2 regions of the Pseudomonas sp. OIL-1 genome follow, and region 1 is predicted to be linked to the other one. Evidence: predicted binding sites of a transcription regulator. Region 1 holds the regulator's gene; the other holds the start of a gene.

The links. The regulator FliA, encoded in region 1, starts transcription of late flagellar genes. The targets are predictions, from matches to a motif close to CTAAAGTTTNNNNNNNNNNNGCCGNTAA.
Region 2: the regulator FliA is predicted to act here: its motif matches at 2,201-2,228, upstream of flgM (flagellar biosynthesis anti-sigma factor FlgM).

Annotation. Positions count from the first base shown of each region.
Region 1 is NZ_CP048629.1:3,805,300-3,812,762, forward strand. It holds gene G3M63_RS17490 (chemotaxis protein CheA) at 1-1,728, opposite strand, end outside; gene G3M63_RS17495 (protein phosphatase CheZ) at 1,741-2,532, opposite strand; gene G3M63_RS17500 (chemotaxis response regulator CheY) at 2,552-2,929, opposite strand; gene G3M63_RS17505 (RNA polymerase sigma factor FliA) at 3,109-3,846, opposite strand; gene fleN (flagellar synthesis regulator FleN) at 3,846-4,673, opposite strand; gene flhF (flagellar biosynthesis protein FlhF) at 5,184-6,527, opposite strand; gene flhA (flagellar biosynthesis protein FlhA) at 6,559-7,463, opposite strand, start outside.
Region 2 is NZ_CP048629.1:2,457,223-2,464,685, reverse strand. It holds gene G3M63_RS11510 (protein-glutamate O-methyltransferase CheR) at 1-317, opposite strand, end outside; gene G3M63_RS11505 (chemotaxis protein CheV) at 351-1,289, opposite strand; gene flgA (flagellar basal body P-ring formation chaperone FlgA) at 1,412-2,122, shown strand; gene flgM (flagellar biosynthesis anti-sigma factor FlgM) at 2,265-2,585, shown strand; gene G3M63_RS11490 (flagella synthesis protein FlgN) at 2,610-3,068, shown strand; gene G3M63_RS11485 (flagellar brake protein) at 3,185-3,931, shown strand; gene G3M63_RS11480 (MFS transporter) at 4,238-5,557, opposite strand; gene pcaD (3-oxoadipate enol-lactonase) at 5,951-6,739, opposite strand; gene pcaF (3-oxoadipyl-CoA thiolase) at 6,875-7,463, opposite strand, start outside.

The DNA.
Region 1 (7,463 bases):
GCCGCGCCCCGACACATCGGAGATCTCGGTCTTGGTCGAAAAGCCCGGCGCCAGGATGAGGTCGAAACATTCACTTTCGCTCAACCGCTCGGCGGCTTCGCGTTCCATCATGCCCTTCTCGACCGCCTTGCGCCGCAGCACTTCCGGATCCATGCCCCGACCATCGTCAGTAATGGTCAGCAGAATATGATCGCCTTCCTGTTCGGCAGCGAGCACTACTTTGCCCACGCGCGATTTGCCAGCGGCTTCGCGCTCGTCGGGCATCTCTACCCCATGGTCGACCGAATTGCGTACCAGGTGGACCAGCGGATCGGCCAGCGCCTCGACCAGGTTCTTGTCGAGATCGGTATCTTCACCGACCAATTCGAGCGTAATTTCTTTCTTGAGGGTGCGGGCCAGATCGCGCACCACGCGCGGGAAGCGGCCAAACACCTTCTTGATCGGCTGCATGCGGGTCTTCATCACGGATGACTGCAGATCGGCCGTCACCACATCGAGATTACCCACGGCCTTGCTCAGCTCTTCGCCGCCGGTGCTCGCACCCAGACGCACCAGGCGATTGCGCACCAGCACCAGCTCGCCGACCAGATTCATGATCTCGTCGAGTCGTGCTGTATCTACACGCACGGTGGTTTCTGCAGGGTGCGCATCGGCAGTGGCCGGCGCCTTTGCTGCAGCGGGCTCGGCCTGCTTGCCTGATGCAGGCGCAGGGGCGGGAGCGGGTGCAGGAGCTGGCCGGGAATCGGGCCTGGCAGCGACCGCAGCTGCGGCATCCGAAACTGTTTCGACTTCGTTCTTGCCCGGCGCTTTGCCGTTGCCATGCAGTTGATCCAGCAGGGCTTCGAATTCGTCATCGGTAATATGCTCGGAACCCACCGAGTCCGCAGCGGGTTCGGCTTCGGAGCCAGCTTGCGCCGCGTCTGTCGCGCCCGGCCCTTTGCCGGTGCCGTGCAGTTGATCCAGCAAGGCTTCAAATTCGTCGTCGGTAATGGCGTCGTCAGACGCGCCGGTGTCCGGTGTCGATGCGCTTGCAGCGGCCGCTACGGCCGCAACGGGCGGTTTACCGGCGCCGTGCAGTTGATCAAGCAACGCTTCAAACTCTTCGTCCGTTATCTCATCGCTATCGCTATCGCTACTGCCTGTATCCGCATTGCCGGCAGACACGGGCAAAGCGGATTCAACGGCCTCAGCAGAGGGCTCTGCCTGTAACGCATCCAGAAGTTTCTCGAACTCGTCGTCGGTGATGTCGCCTTCGCCGCCCGCCGCTTCCGGGACATTCACGGCAGTCGCTTCAACAGCCTGATTCGACGTGACAGGATCAGGGCTCGGGCTCGCCGCAGCGGGTTTCGCCAACAAGGCCAGCGCCTCAAGCAACGCCGGCTCGGCCGGCGTGGGCGCCTCGCCTTCACGCACCTCGGCAAACATGCTGTTGACTGAATCGAGCGCCTGCAGGACGACGTCCATCAATTCGGAGGTAACCGAACGTTCGCCCTTGCGCAGGATATCGAAAACGTTCTCTGCGATATGGCAGCAGCCAACCAGCGCGTCCAGCTGGAGGAAACCCGCCCCGCCTTTTACCGTGTGAAAGCCGCGAAAGATCGCGTTGAGCAAATCGGCGTCGTCCGGACGGTTTTCCAGTTCTACCAACTGCTCGGACAACTGCTCCAGGATCTCTCCGGCTTCCACCAGAAAGTCCTGAAGGATTTCCTCATCCGCGTCGAAACTCATGCATGTACTCCCTTAAAAACCAAGACTGGACAGAAGATCATCAACTTCGTCTTGTCCAGACACTACGTCTTCCCTTATATCGGCATGAATCTGCGGACCTTCACCTTTTTCTGGTGCTTTTTTCGGCTTCACGCCGTCGCCATGCTCGATGCCAGCAAGGCGATCGACCTGCCCTGCCATGCGCACCAGACTCACCAGACTTTCCTCGACATCGTGAACCAGCGTGGTCACACGCTTGATGACCTGACCAGTCAGGTCCTGATAATCCTGAGCGATCATGATGTCGTTCAGATGTGTCGAAACTGTTGTCGCGGACTGCTCGGTCTTGGTCAGAAATTCTCCAATGCGTCGGGACAGGTCACGGAACTCATCGGCAGCCATTTCCCTGCGCTGCAGACGCGCCCATTCGAGGCGCAGCGCGGCAGCTTCTTCACCGATTTCGGCAACGAAGGGCGTACTGCTTTCCACCAGGTCCATGGTGCGATTGGCGGCCTTGTCGGTGAGCTGCACGACATAATCAAGACGGTCCGAGGCGTCGGAAATCTTCGAGGCTTCGCCGCCATCGCCGAGCGCGTGGGATGTATCGATCTGGAAATTCACGATAGCGTTGTGTAACGCCCGGGTAAGCTGCCCGACCTCGTGGTAGAGCCCGCGGTCACGGGCCTGATTGATTGAGTGCACCACCAGTACTGCTTCGCTGAAGTTACCACTCTCAAGGTGATCAACGAGCTGCAGAGCATGCTCCTTGAGGGAATGTTCAAATTGCTGAGCAGTCGCCTGGCCGGGATCCTTGCTTAAAGCCATCTTCTGATACCCCGGTTGATTATTTCGGCTGGACGCGTTCGAAAATCTTTTCGATTTTTTCTTTGAGCGCCTGGGCGGTGAAAGGCTTCACCACGTAGCCACTCACGCCTGCTTGCGCGGCCTCGATAATCTGATCGCGCTTGGCTTCAGCAGTGACCATCAACACCGGAAGATGCTTCAGACGGTCGTCGGCCCGGACAGCTCTGAGCAGATCAATTCCACTCATACCCGGCATATTCCAGTCAGTGACCAGAAAGTCGAAATTACCGCTCTGCAACATCGGCAACGCGGTGTTGCCATCGTCGGCCTCCGCGGTATTGGTGAACCCGAGGTCACGCAGTAGGTTCTTGATGATGCGCCTCATCGTCGAGAAATCGTCGACGATCAGAATTTTCATATTCTTGTCCAAGTAGACCTCCGTACAAACCAGATAAAAGTGCAGGTTCGCACTCTGCTAAATTCATGTCTCCGAGCCAGAATGACTCAGCAAGTAAAACGCGCGCAGTGTACCGAAGCTGCTCAGCCAGCGGGCAACTCAGGCACCGTCGCTATATAGCCGGACCAGAGATCCGACTATCAATATTCGTTCTTCCAGGCAACCAGACGTGCCCGCAGCCGGGCTGCGCACTGCGTGTGCAGCTGGCTCACCCTCGACTCGCTCACACCCAGCACCGCGCCGATCTCCTTGAGGTTCAGCTCTTCGTCGTAATACAGGGAAAGCACCAGTCGCTCACGCTCAGGAAGGCCTTCGATGGCCTCGACCAGCGCGCCACGAAACCGCTCATCCAGCAGCTCGCCCTGAGGTTCACCTTCAGCGTGGACATCCGCCGCCGCGCCGGACTCGAGCAGATCCTCGAAGCTGAACAGTTTGCTGCCGGCCGTGTCGCCCAGAATCGCGTAGTAATCCTCAAGGCTCATCTCTAGTTCGGCCGCAACCTCCTGATCTTTAGCGTCGCGACCAAGCCTGGCTTCCACCGCGCGAATGGCATCACTGACCATACGCGTATTGCGGTGGACCGACCGAGGCGCCCAGTCGCCCTTGCGAACCTCATCCAGCATGGCACCACGAATGCGGATACCGGCGTAGGTTTCAAAGCTGGCACCCTTGGAATGATCGAATTTGCGCGAGGCCTCGAGCAGACCGATCATGCCGGCCTGCATCAGATCTTCCACCTGGACGCTGGACGGCAAGCGCCCGAGCAGGTGATAGGCAATGCGCTTGACCAGGGGAGCAAACTGCTCGACCAACAGATCCTGCTGACCCGCTGCAAGTTGGGTACGGTTGTACATATAGGCTCCACTGGCGGACGCGATCATGACTCTGCCCCCGAATGCTGGACCAGGCGCTCAACAAAGAATTCGAGATGGCCCCGAGGATTGACCGGCAGCGGCCAGGAATCAATTTTCTGCGCAATGCCGCGAATGGCCAGCGAGGCCTTGCTACGCGGAAAGGCGTCAAAAACCGCGCGCTGTTTCTGCACCGCTTTGCGCACCGATTCGTCGTAGGGCACCGCGCCGACGTATTGCAGCGCCACATCCAGGAAACGGTCCGTGACCTTGGTCAGTTTGGCAAAAACGGTGCGGCCTTCCTGCGGCGTATTGACCATGTTAGCCAGCACGCGGAAGCGGGTCATGCCGTGATCGCGATTGAGCAACTTGATCAAGGCGTAGGCGTCGGTGATCGAGGTAGGTTCGTCGCATACCACGACAAGAACTTCCTGGGCAGCACGCACGAAGCTCACGACCGAGTCGCCTATCCCGGCGGCGGTGTCGACAATCAACACATCGATATTGTCGCCAATGTCGCTGAACGCCTGGATAAGGCCGGCGTGCTGCTGCTGGTTCAGGTTGACCATACGCGCTGCACCCGAGGCAGCGGGGACAATGCGGATGCCACCGGGGCCGTCGATCAGCACGTCTCGCAAGTCGCATTTGCCATCAAGCACGTCCGCGAGCGTAGCCTTGGGCTTGATACCCAACAGCACGTCCACGTTGGCGAGGCCAAGGTCGGCGTCGAGCAGTACGACCCGACGCCCCAACGCCGCCAGCGCCATGCTGAGGTTGACGGATACGTTGGTTTTGCCGATCCCGCCCTTGCCGCCGGTGACCGCGATAACCTGAACCGGATGATTGCTGCCCATCTGTGTGGATTACCTTGTAATAAGAATTCGTTTTAGGGTCTGTTGCCGTTTCATCGCGAGCCGCGTTGCTTGTCAAATGGCGCAAGGCCGGGCGGCGATCCGCAAGGCGCGGGACGCAGGTAATGGTTGTTCCCTTGCCAAGTCCCGCAACGCCGCATGGCGTCATTTGACGCGCAACCTAGGCGGCCCCACCCGAAGGGACGGGACCCGTTTGCCGCAGCACTGCGTTACTCGTCACTCATTTGGAACAACCACAAAAACGCCTGGAGCGCTTTTGCGCGTAAGCCCTGAAGGGGTGAAACACATGGATGTGTTGAACAAACTTCATTCCTCGCGCCTTGTTCTGCACCAAACGGGCCTCCGTCGCGGCCGCGATGAAACGGCAACAGACCCTCGCAAATCTGTAAAAACCGCGCCGCCCATGCTGCAGTGCATTCGTCGACAGCACGCTCTTGCGGTTCGCTTGCTGGATCGCACCTTTGAGGCGAAATGCAGCTGATCCCCGCCTCTTCAACCTGCGTGCAGTATACCTGCAAAGACATTGCCCATTGCCTCATCGGCAGGCGCTTCGCCAGCATTACTGGCCATGCTCACCGCACGACTGACCAGCTTGTGGCCTACCGCCTGGCAAATATCATCCGGAATACGCTGGCCATCTGCCATATAGGCTACCGGCAAAGCTTGTTCCATAGCCAGACCCAGTGACTCGCCCAGCGTGGCTGCCTCGTCGATCTTGGTCAGAATACAACCGGACAGTCCGCAGGATTTGTAATGATGATAGGCAGACTTCAGCACCTGGTACTGACTTGTGGCGGCCAGCACCAACAACGTACGAACCCGTTGCCCCTGCGCCGCCAGTTCACTCAGCTGACTACGCAGCTGCGGATCCTGGCCCTGCATGCCAGCTGTATCGACTAACACCATGCGTTTGCCAGAAAACTCCTTGAGCACATCGCTCAGGCTGTTCTGTTCATCGACCACCCGCACCGGCACATTGAGGATACGTCCAAGCGTGCGCAACTGTTCGTGGGCGCCAATCCGGAAGGTGTCCATGGTGACCAGCGCAACATGCTGACTGCCATGCTTGAGCACGTAGCGTGCTGCCAGTTTGCCGAGGCTGGTGGTCTTGCCGGCTCCGGTTGGGCCAACCAACGCGATTACGCCGTTCTGTTCGACAAGTTCGTCACGGATAACCGGAATACTGTGTGCCAGGTGCGCCAGCAGCATGCGCCAGGCCTGACGGATATCTGTCACGTCTGCCACCTTAGCCATCAATTGTTTGCTCAGCTCTGCCGGCAGACCCAACTGAGTCAGCCGGCGCCAAAGACTGGCCTGATGCGGTCGCTGTTGGTTGATCTGGCCCCAGGCCATGTTGCCCAGCTGGGTCTCGAGCATTTCACGCAGCCCTGCGAGTTCGGCGCGCATTGCACCGATACCGGTATCCGCAGTATCCGGTTGCGGAGCTGCGGCGCGGGTTTCAGGTCTGGTTTCTGTAGCGTGCTCGTTCTGTAGCCGTGCCAGCAATTGCTGAGCAACGGGCGAGCCCTGCTCGACGGCCTGGCGCATGGTTTCGCCGAACAACTGGCGGTTGACCTGCGGCCCGTCTGCCGGCTGCCCGCCTTCGCCCAGCTGAGCGCGCGCCTTGACGATGCGCTCCTGGGTTTTCTTCAGCTCCTGATCAAGCCCAGGTGTGGGTGGGGTCACGCGAGGCGCTTCATAGTCCAGCGCCGCTGTCAGCTCCACGCCCCCAGCGACCCGGCGGTTGGCGATAATGGAGGCGTCCGCGCCCATTTCGTCGCGGACCAACTTCATCGCCTGACGCATATCAGCGGCAAAGAAACGTTTGACTTTCATGGCTGACCTCACCTGTCCTGGTACTGACTATTCATTGTTGGCCCACCGTCGCAACGATGGTGACCTGCTTGCTGTCCGGTATTTCCTGGTAGGACAGTACATTGGCCGCGGGCGCCGCATAACGAACAAACTTGGCCATCATCCCGCGGATCGGTCCGGCTACCAGTACGATGGCTGGCTTACCCTGGACCTCCTGCCGCTGTACCGCATCTGCCAGTGACCGCTGCAGCTTCTCGGCCATGCCCGGCTCGAGCATGACGCCATCTTCTGCGCCTTGTCCGGCCTTCTGAACACTCTGTAGCAATATCTGTTCCAACCTGGGTTCCAGCGTGATCACAGGCAGCTCCGAGTCAAGCCCTACAATGCTTTGCACGATGGAGCGGGACAATGCGACGCGCACTGCCCCAATCAAGGCGCCAGTATCTTGACTCCGGCCAGACTGGTTGGCGATGGCTTCGGCAATGGTGCGGATGTCGCGTACCGGCACCTGTTCTTCCAGCAAACCCTGCAGCACCTTGAGCAGACCAGACAGCGAGATCATTCCGGGCACCAGCTCTTCCGCCAGCTTCGGTGAAGCCTTGGCCAGCACCTGCAACAGCTGCTGGACTTCTTCATGCCCGATCATTTCGTGGGCATGCTTATGCAGGATCTGGTTAAGGTGCGTGGCGACAACTGTACTGGCGTCAACCACTGTGTAACCCAGCGACTGGGCCTGATCGCGTTGCATCACTTCGATCCAGACAGCCTCCAGACCAAACGCCGGGTCCTTGCCCGCTATCCCTTTGATCTCGCCAAATACCTGACCCGGATTGATAGCCAGTTCCTTGTCCGGATACACCTCGGCCTCCGCGACACCAACGCCCATCAGCGTCACGCGGTAGGCGTTCGGCGCGAGATCCAGGTTGTCGCGAATGTGTACCGATGGCATGAGAAAAC
Region 2 (7,463 bases), 1.3 Mb from region 1:
ATACGCAAGCGCTGACCGGGATTGGACTTGATGAACTCAGGTATCAAACGATTCTTCAGCACTTCGAACGGATAGCTATCACGAAACCACAGGGTTTCGTTGGTCGTCATCGCATCGATGACCGATTCTTTCAAACCCCCGCGGGGCTGGCTCTGAATACGCTGAACCAGCTCCCCCAGATGCTTTATGCCTTGCTGCTCCATCAACCGATTGAGCCGGCTGGCCACCAGGTATTGTTTATTGTCACCCAGAACGATGCCACAGGACTTCTCGAGCAAATCACGAAACTGATGGAAATACTGCTGTTCAGACGTCAAACGATCCGCCCCATCCAGTAATAAGGCGCCCTGTCAGCCAGGTCCGCCGCGCGGCGCGTGCAGCCTGTCGATAACCCGACGGGCAAGCTCGTCCGGTTTGAATTTCGCGAGAAAGTCATCCGCTCCTACCTTTTTTACCATTGCCTGGTTGAATACGCCGGACAAGGATGTGTGCAAAATTATGTGCAAACGTTTGAGACGTGGGTCGTTCCGCACTTCAGCGGTGAGGGTATACCCGTCCATCTCCGGCATTTCAATATCCGATATCATCATCAGCAAGCTCTGCGATACGTCTTCGCCGGAATCAGCTAACGCTTTCAACCAATCCAGCGCCTGACGCCCGTCATTCAGAGCAACGATCTCCACACCTACTTCTTGCAGACAACGGGACACCTGCTTTCGTGCCACTGAGGAGTCATCAACAATCAACACCCTGCGTGAAACTGCGGCAGCCTGAGCCTGCTCATCAATAACGCCAGCGCTGACATTCTCCTGCAAAGGCACCACTTCGGCCAGGATCCGCTCTACATCAATTATCTCGACCAGGCGATCCTCGACCCTGGTTACTGCGGTCAGATAATGGTCACGGCCACTGCCCCGGGGCGGTGGATGGATCTCTGACCAGTTCAGATTGACGATGCGTTCGACGCCGCTGACCAGAAAGCCCTGCACGCGGTAATTGTATTCGGTGATGATGACGAAGGTATTCGCCAGATCAGCCAGACCCGGTCCGCCGATCGCCTTGCGCAGATCAATGATCGGCAAGGTTCCGCCGCGAATATGTGCAACGCCGCGCACCACCGGGTTCAGCCGTGGCAAGACGGTCAGCTTCGGGCACTGCAGTATTTCTTTGACCTTGAAAACGTTGATGCCGTAAAGCTGGTTGCCGGCCAGACGAAACAGCAGCAATTCAAGGCGATTCTCGCCAACCAGCTGGGTACGCTGGTTGACCGAGTCCATTACGCCAGCCATCGGTGACTCCTCACTTTATAGGGTACGGCTTGTCAGGTGCAGCTTTTGGAGCGCGGCACATTTCTTGCTGCAGGGGTGCAAAGCGACATAAACCCGGCGCCATCTCTTCTAAGGTTTCCTGTATGCGTTTCAGTACACACTGCGCCGCGCTGACCATGCTGTTCTCCGCGAGCCTGTCTGCCAGCCCGCTCATAGATCAGCTTATCGGCGCGACCACGGCTTTTCTTGAGCGCGAAATTCAAACGCAGCTGCAGCAGAGCACCCGCCAGGCTCGCTACAGTATTGAGGTCAACCGTCTGGATCCGCGCCTGCGTCTGGCGGTCTGCCCTGACGATGCATTGAAAGCCAGCCTGGAAAGCCCGGCTGTACCGGTGGGACGCGTCACTGTGCGCCTTTCCTGCGAGAGCGATGTACGCTGGCGATTGTTCGTTCCTGCGCAGGTCAGCCTGTTTGAGGATGTTCTGGTCGCGGTGCGTCCGTTAGGCCGCCAGGATGTTATCAGCGCGAGTGATGTCGCCCTGATGGAACGCGACACCGGACTGCTCAACGGCGCTTATCTGACCGACCCACAACAAGCCGTGGGGATGCGTCTGCGCAGGCCGATCGCCGCCGATACCGTTGTCAGCCCAGCGCAACTGGAGCAGGATGAAATTGTTAAACGTGGCGACAAGGTCGTGATCAGCGCCGCCAATACGCAGATATCGGTAAAAATGCCCGGAGAAGCGCTGGAGGGCGGAACGGTAGGCTCGCAGATTCGCGTCAGGAATACGCGCTCCGGCCGCACGGTCAGCGCGAGAGTGGTCGCCCCCGGCCAGGTGTCGGTGGCAATGTGATACCTCTGGCGAACTTGGCTATACTGCGCATTCGGAATGCTAAATGCGAACCAGTCCACATAGTTTTCGCACAATTCACTAAAGGTTTAGCTGCCTCGGCCGTTACAGCTATTAGCGAAGCATTCAGTCTGAGGATAAAGCGATGGTTATCAACTTCAACACTGCCAACGGAGCCAACAGTGCCGGGCGCACAGCCCAGGCCGACGCGGCTGCAGGCAAACGCGACGTGGCTGTGGAAAACAACGCAGCTGACAAGCCGGGCGTGGATAAATCCGCCTCGGGTGAGTCGTCAGTCAAGCTGAGCGATCAGGCCCAGCAAATGAAATCGATCGAAGCACGGCTAAAGGATTTGCCGGAAGTGGACAGCGAACGGGTAGCGCAGCTCAAGCAAGCGATAGCGGACGGCAGTTACAAGCCGGACAGCGGCCGCATTGCCGATAAATTGTTGGGACTCGAAGACTGACGCTTCGGGTCGGTGGAGACGTAGATGACGCTCAAGCAGCTATTTGATCAGGCCGTCAGTGACTGCGAACAGTTCGTCGAACTGCTCGACAGAGAACAGCAGGCGCTGATACAGAACGACATGGTTACGCTTGAGTCGCTGCTCACCAGCAAGGCTCCTCTGGTGTCTGCGCTGAACAGCCATGACCAGCAGATCAACGATCAGGCGCGTCAGCTGGGCAAAATACCCGAGCAAACCATGGAAGCTTTTCTGGAGCCGCTTGGTCAGATGGAGTTGATCGAAAGCTACCAGTCGCTCAGACAGCACCTGACCCGTTGCCGCGATGCCAATCTGCGCAACGCGCGGCTGGTACGCCACAGCCAGCATGCCAACAGCCATCTGCTTGATCTGTTGCGCAACCAGGGCGAATCAAGCCAGGCTGTTTACGACCGCCAGGGCCTCGCTACGCGCAGCCATTCGCAGCGGCCAATAATCAAGGCTTAGGGTCCCGCCACGGCGAGACCAGGTTAGCCAGCAACAAGGCGCATAAGGAGTGGGTAGCCCATAGCCAGCATGCTATACAATGCTTCCCTTGCCATGCCTATTGTCGAGATTCTCCAGTGTCCAGCTTATTAGTGCCAGAAACCGGCCCGCAGCCACCCAGGGAAGTCCGCTCGCCCGTCGAGATCAATGCACTGCTGAAGACTTTGCTGCAATCGCGCGATCAGCTGATCGTCAGCTTTCCCGAACGTAGCCAGAAATTCCAGAGTTTCATCGTTGCAGTCGACCCGGCAAACCATCAACTCTGGATAGATGAACTGGTCCCGAAGGAAGGCGATCGGTACATCACAGAAGGTGAGTCATTTCGGATTGATGCCTGGCATGAAGGCGTTCACCTGCGCTGGCATTGCTCCGCAGCGCAGCGAGTTATTCTGGAAGGGGCACCCGCTTACTGCGCCGCCCTCCCTGGACAGCTTATCTATCACCAGAAGCGTGGCGCATTCCGAGCCATGGTCCAACGGACATTGGAAACAGGTGTGACGCTGGAAAGCGATAAAATTCAACTGAGCGGCCACCTGTTCGATATCTCAGCTACCGGGTGCAAGGCGCTCCTTGCTTCAGACCAGACTCGGACGCTACACCCGGGCGCCGTCATCGAGGCCTGCCAGCTCTATCTGCCTGAGACCGGAACACTGGATATTGCGGTCGAAGTCCGCCACGTGTCGTATGACGAAAACCGGGATGAATCCTATGTCGGTCTCAGATTTCGACAGCCCGGCCCTCAGGCTCAGCGGCAGGTGGACCGCTTCGTCAACTACCTGCAGCGTGAAGCACGCCGCCTGGAAAAGCGCGACGACCTGTTCTGATGTAGCCGAAGGCATCCCACCTCGAGGGTGTGGCGCGCTTGTGCTATGGCACGATTTGCAGGGCCCCTGACCCTGTCGGCGAGCAGGCGCTCACCAACCCCAGGAGTGCGCCTGCGCTACAGTTGATATTTGCAGCGGCATCAGAACCCGTGAACACGCCCGAACGTGCCCGAAGCGCGTGCCAGTTCGGCGCCCCTTGGGGGTGTAGCGCGCCGGCGCTACGCCGATGTCTACGACAGTATCAAACCTCTTCGACACGCCCGAAAAGCATGCCCACCGCAGGACCAGCAGTGCGCCCGGATCAGATCACCCCGGTCGATGGTCTTCCTGGTCGGCATCAAGGTCCGCTGTGCTTGGATAGCTATCAGTCTCGTCCCGCATATGATCCTCGACAAACTGCTCATCAACACGCGGATCAAGCGCTGCGGAAAGTGGCGAGCTCGCCAGGTTACCCGCCGCAGGCATGTAATGACTCGGCTCGGCCTGCAGGTGCTCTCCCGTGACACGGCTCGGGCGTACGTTGATAACGAGAAACATGCTGGATATCGCCATGAACACATAGAGCATTCCCGGGCCGCCGACTTTCATCAGCGCCGAACTGAGCAAGGGGCCGGCGCTGGCGCCGAGCCCGAAGGTGATTAACAGCATCGCCGACAGCAACACCCGTTCTTCCGGCCCGACGTGGTCGTTGGCCAGCGCCACCGCAAGCGGGTACAGGGTGAACGCCAGCATGCCGAACAACCCCGTCAGTATCAGCAATGCATAGCCTGGGACCACTGCCAGCCCCATCACCAGGGTGACGCCAGTAAGGATAATGGCGTTGAGCTGAATCATCTGGCTGCGATCAAGGCGGTCAGACATCCAGCCAACCGGCCACTGCGCCAATAGCCCCGCGCCAATCGCCACAGCCATGAACACACCGACCTGAGACGTCTCCAGCCCAACGCCTGAGGCGTATACCGGCGCCATCCCGTAGAACGAGCCCAGTAACAAACCCGATACGGCAACAGTTGCCAGTGCCAACGGGATGCGACGTAAAAAGAAACCGATGCGCAACGGTGCGGGGTGCAGGGGGGCCGGGTGCAAGCTCTTGGTTACCGCGACTGGCACCAGGCATAGAGAGAAACACATGGCGACGAACAGGATATGGCGAATGTTCAGCTCCGGCATCAGGGTGAACACAAACTGACCGAGCATCAAACCCAGGAAGGTTACCACCATATAACCGGCGAACACCGTTCCGCGCTGGTGGGATTCAGCCTGCTCGTTGAGCCAGCTTTCCAGAACCATGTACTGACACATCATCGCCATGCCGACCAGGACCCGCAGGAACAACCACAACTGAACGCTTTCCGACAGCGCATGCCCCAGCACCGAGGCGGTCACTACGCCAGCGCTGGCCACGAACGCACGTATATGCCCTACCCTCGCAATCAAACGATGGCCCACCGAGGCGCCACCAACCAGGCCCACGTAGTAACAGGTCATCAACGCACCAATCCATATCTCGCTCACTCCGCGCGCAGACAGACTCAAGCCGATATACGTACTCAGCAGGCCGCTGCCCAGGAGCATCAACAAGGTAGCGAAATACAGGGAGGAGAAGGCAGTAAGGGCTTTGGGCATTAATACTCCAGGTACAATCTGATTAACAGGCAGGTGATTCAATTGCTATTGAGGATAGCCTCAATCGCCCGGGAGTTCCCGGACGCATGAGCTATGCCCAATAGCTTTAACAGGTTTGGTTGACGCTGAGGTTGCAGATGCCGAATCTGACGAGTCGCATTCGGGAGCTGACAGGTCGGAAAAACCGCGCAGCTTACTGACAGTACCGCAGTGAAGATAGTCCCCTTTGAGCCTGGGGTACAATTTTCTGACGAAGCCGGTGGCGCCCTGTCCGCCAGCAACCGAAGCCTGGCTGCGCGCATGCCATTTCAGCGGATAGCAATGCGATGAAGGTAGCAGCGACCGGTGCCCTGCCGGCCGCTAACTCTGCGCACAGAGTAATGAATAAGTCGCTTATTTCTTCAGGAACGCCAACACCCTGCGGGTGAACTCATCGCCCATCTGAACATTGGACAAATGCGCCGCGTTGAACTCAACCAGCTCGGCACCTTCGATCGAAGCCTGCATATAGCGTGCGTGCTCTGGGGTGGTGACCTCATCGCCCGTACCGGCAACAATCAGGGTAGGCACCTTGATTGATTCCAGCTGGCCGCGGAAATCGGCGTCCCTGACTGCCGCACAGTTGCCTGCGTAGCCTTCGGGCGACGTCGCAGCCAGCATCTGGGTAATACGCTCAACGGTCTGCGGATTGGACTCAACGTAATTGGGAGTGAACCACCGCGCAACAGAACCATCACGCAGCTCACGCATGGCCTGTTCCCTGCCCTTGAGCACCGTATCGATACGCCCGTTCCATAAGTCGTCATTGGCGATCTTGGCGGCGGTATTGCACAGGATCAGCTTGTCGAGGCGCTGACCGGCGTTGATGCCAAGCCATTGGCCGATCAGGCCGCCCATCGAGAGACCGCAGAACGAGGCGCGCTCGATTTCCAGTGTATCCAGCAGCGCCAGCACGTCCTGTCCAAGCTGCTCGATATTGTAAAAGCCTTCACTGACCACAGACTTGCCGTGGCCGCGGGTGTCGTAGCGCAGCACCTGCAGGTCCTTGGCGAAGGCGGGCATTTGCGTATCCCACATACCCAGGTCGGTTCCCAGGGAATTGCTCAGCACCAGAACCGGCGCACCGGCCGGACCTTCAAGCTGGTAATGCATGGTGCCGTTGGCAGTTTCTACAAAAGACATAGGAGACTCCCTCTACAAGGTGAAAGGATAGTATTCAGACTCTATCAAGCCGCCAGATACAGCAGCCCGAACGTAAAACGCCCCGGACGCTGAACAAGAGGGTCCGGGGCGATAGAGCTTTCGATTCAAATGAGATCAGATGCGTTCAAGCGCAAACGCGGCGCCCTGTCCGACACCCACACACATGGTCGCCAGACCGCGACGGCCGCCTGATTTTTCCAGCTGATGCACTGCCGTCAGCACCAGGCGCGCGCCACTCATGCCCAGAGGATGACCCAGGGCAATGGCGCCGCCATTGGGGTTAACCTGCGGCGCATCGTCAGCCAGGCTCAGATCGCGCAGGACTGCCAACCCCTGACTGGCAAAGGCTTCGTTCAACTCGACCACATCGAAATCGGTTATCTGAAGCTCCAGACGTTGCAGCAGCTTGCGCACGGCGGGTACCGGCCCGTAGCCCATCACACGCGGCGCTACGCCGGCACTGGCCATGCCCAGCACCCGTGCACGCGGCGTCAGGCCATGTTGCTTGACAGCTTCGGCGCTGGCCAAGATCAGCGCGGCCGCGCCGTCGTTCACGCCAGAGGCATTGCCAGCGGTAACCGTCTTGTTCGGACCATTGACCGGTTTGAGTTTGGCCAGCGCTTCGGCCGTAGTCTGCGGACGCAGATGCTCATCCTGCTCAACCACCGTGTCGCCCTTGCGGCCCTTGATGGTGACAGGCACG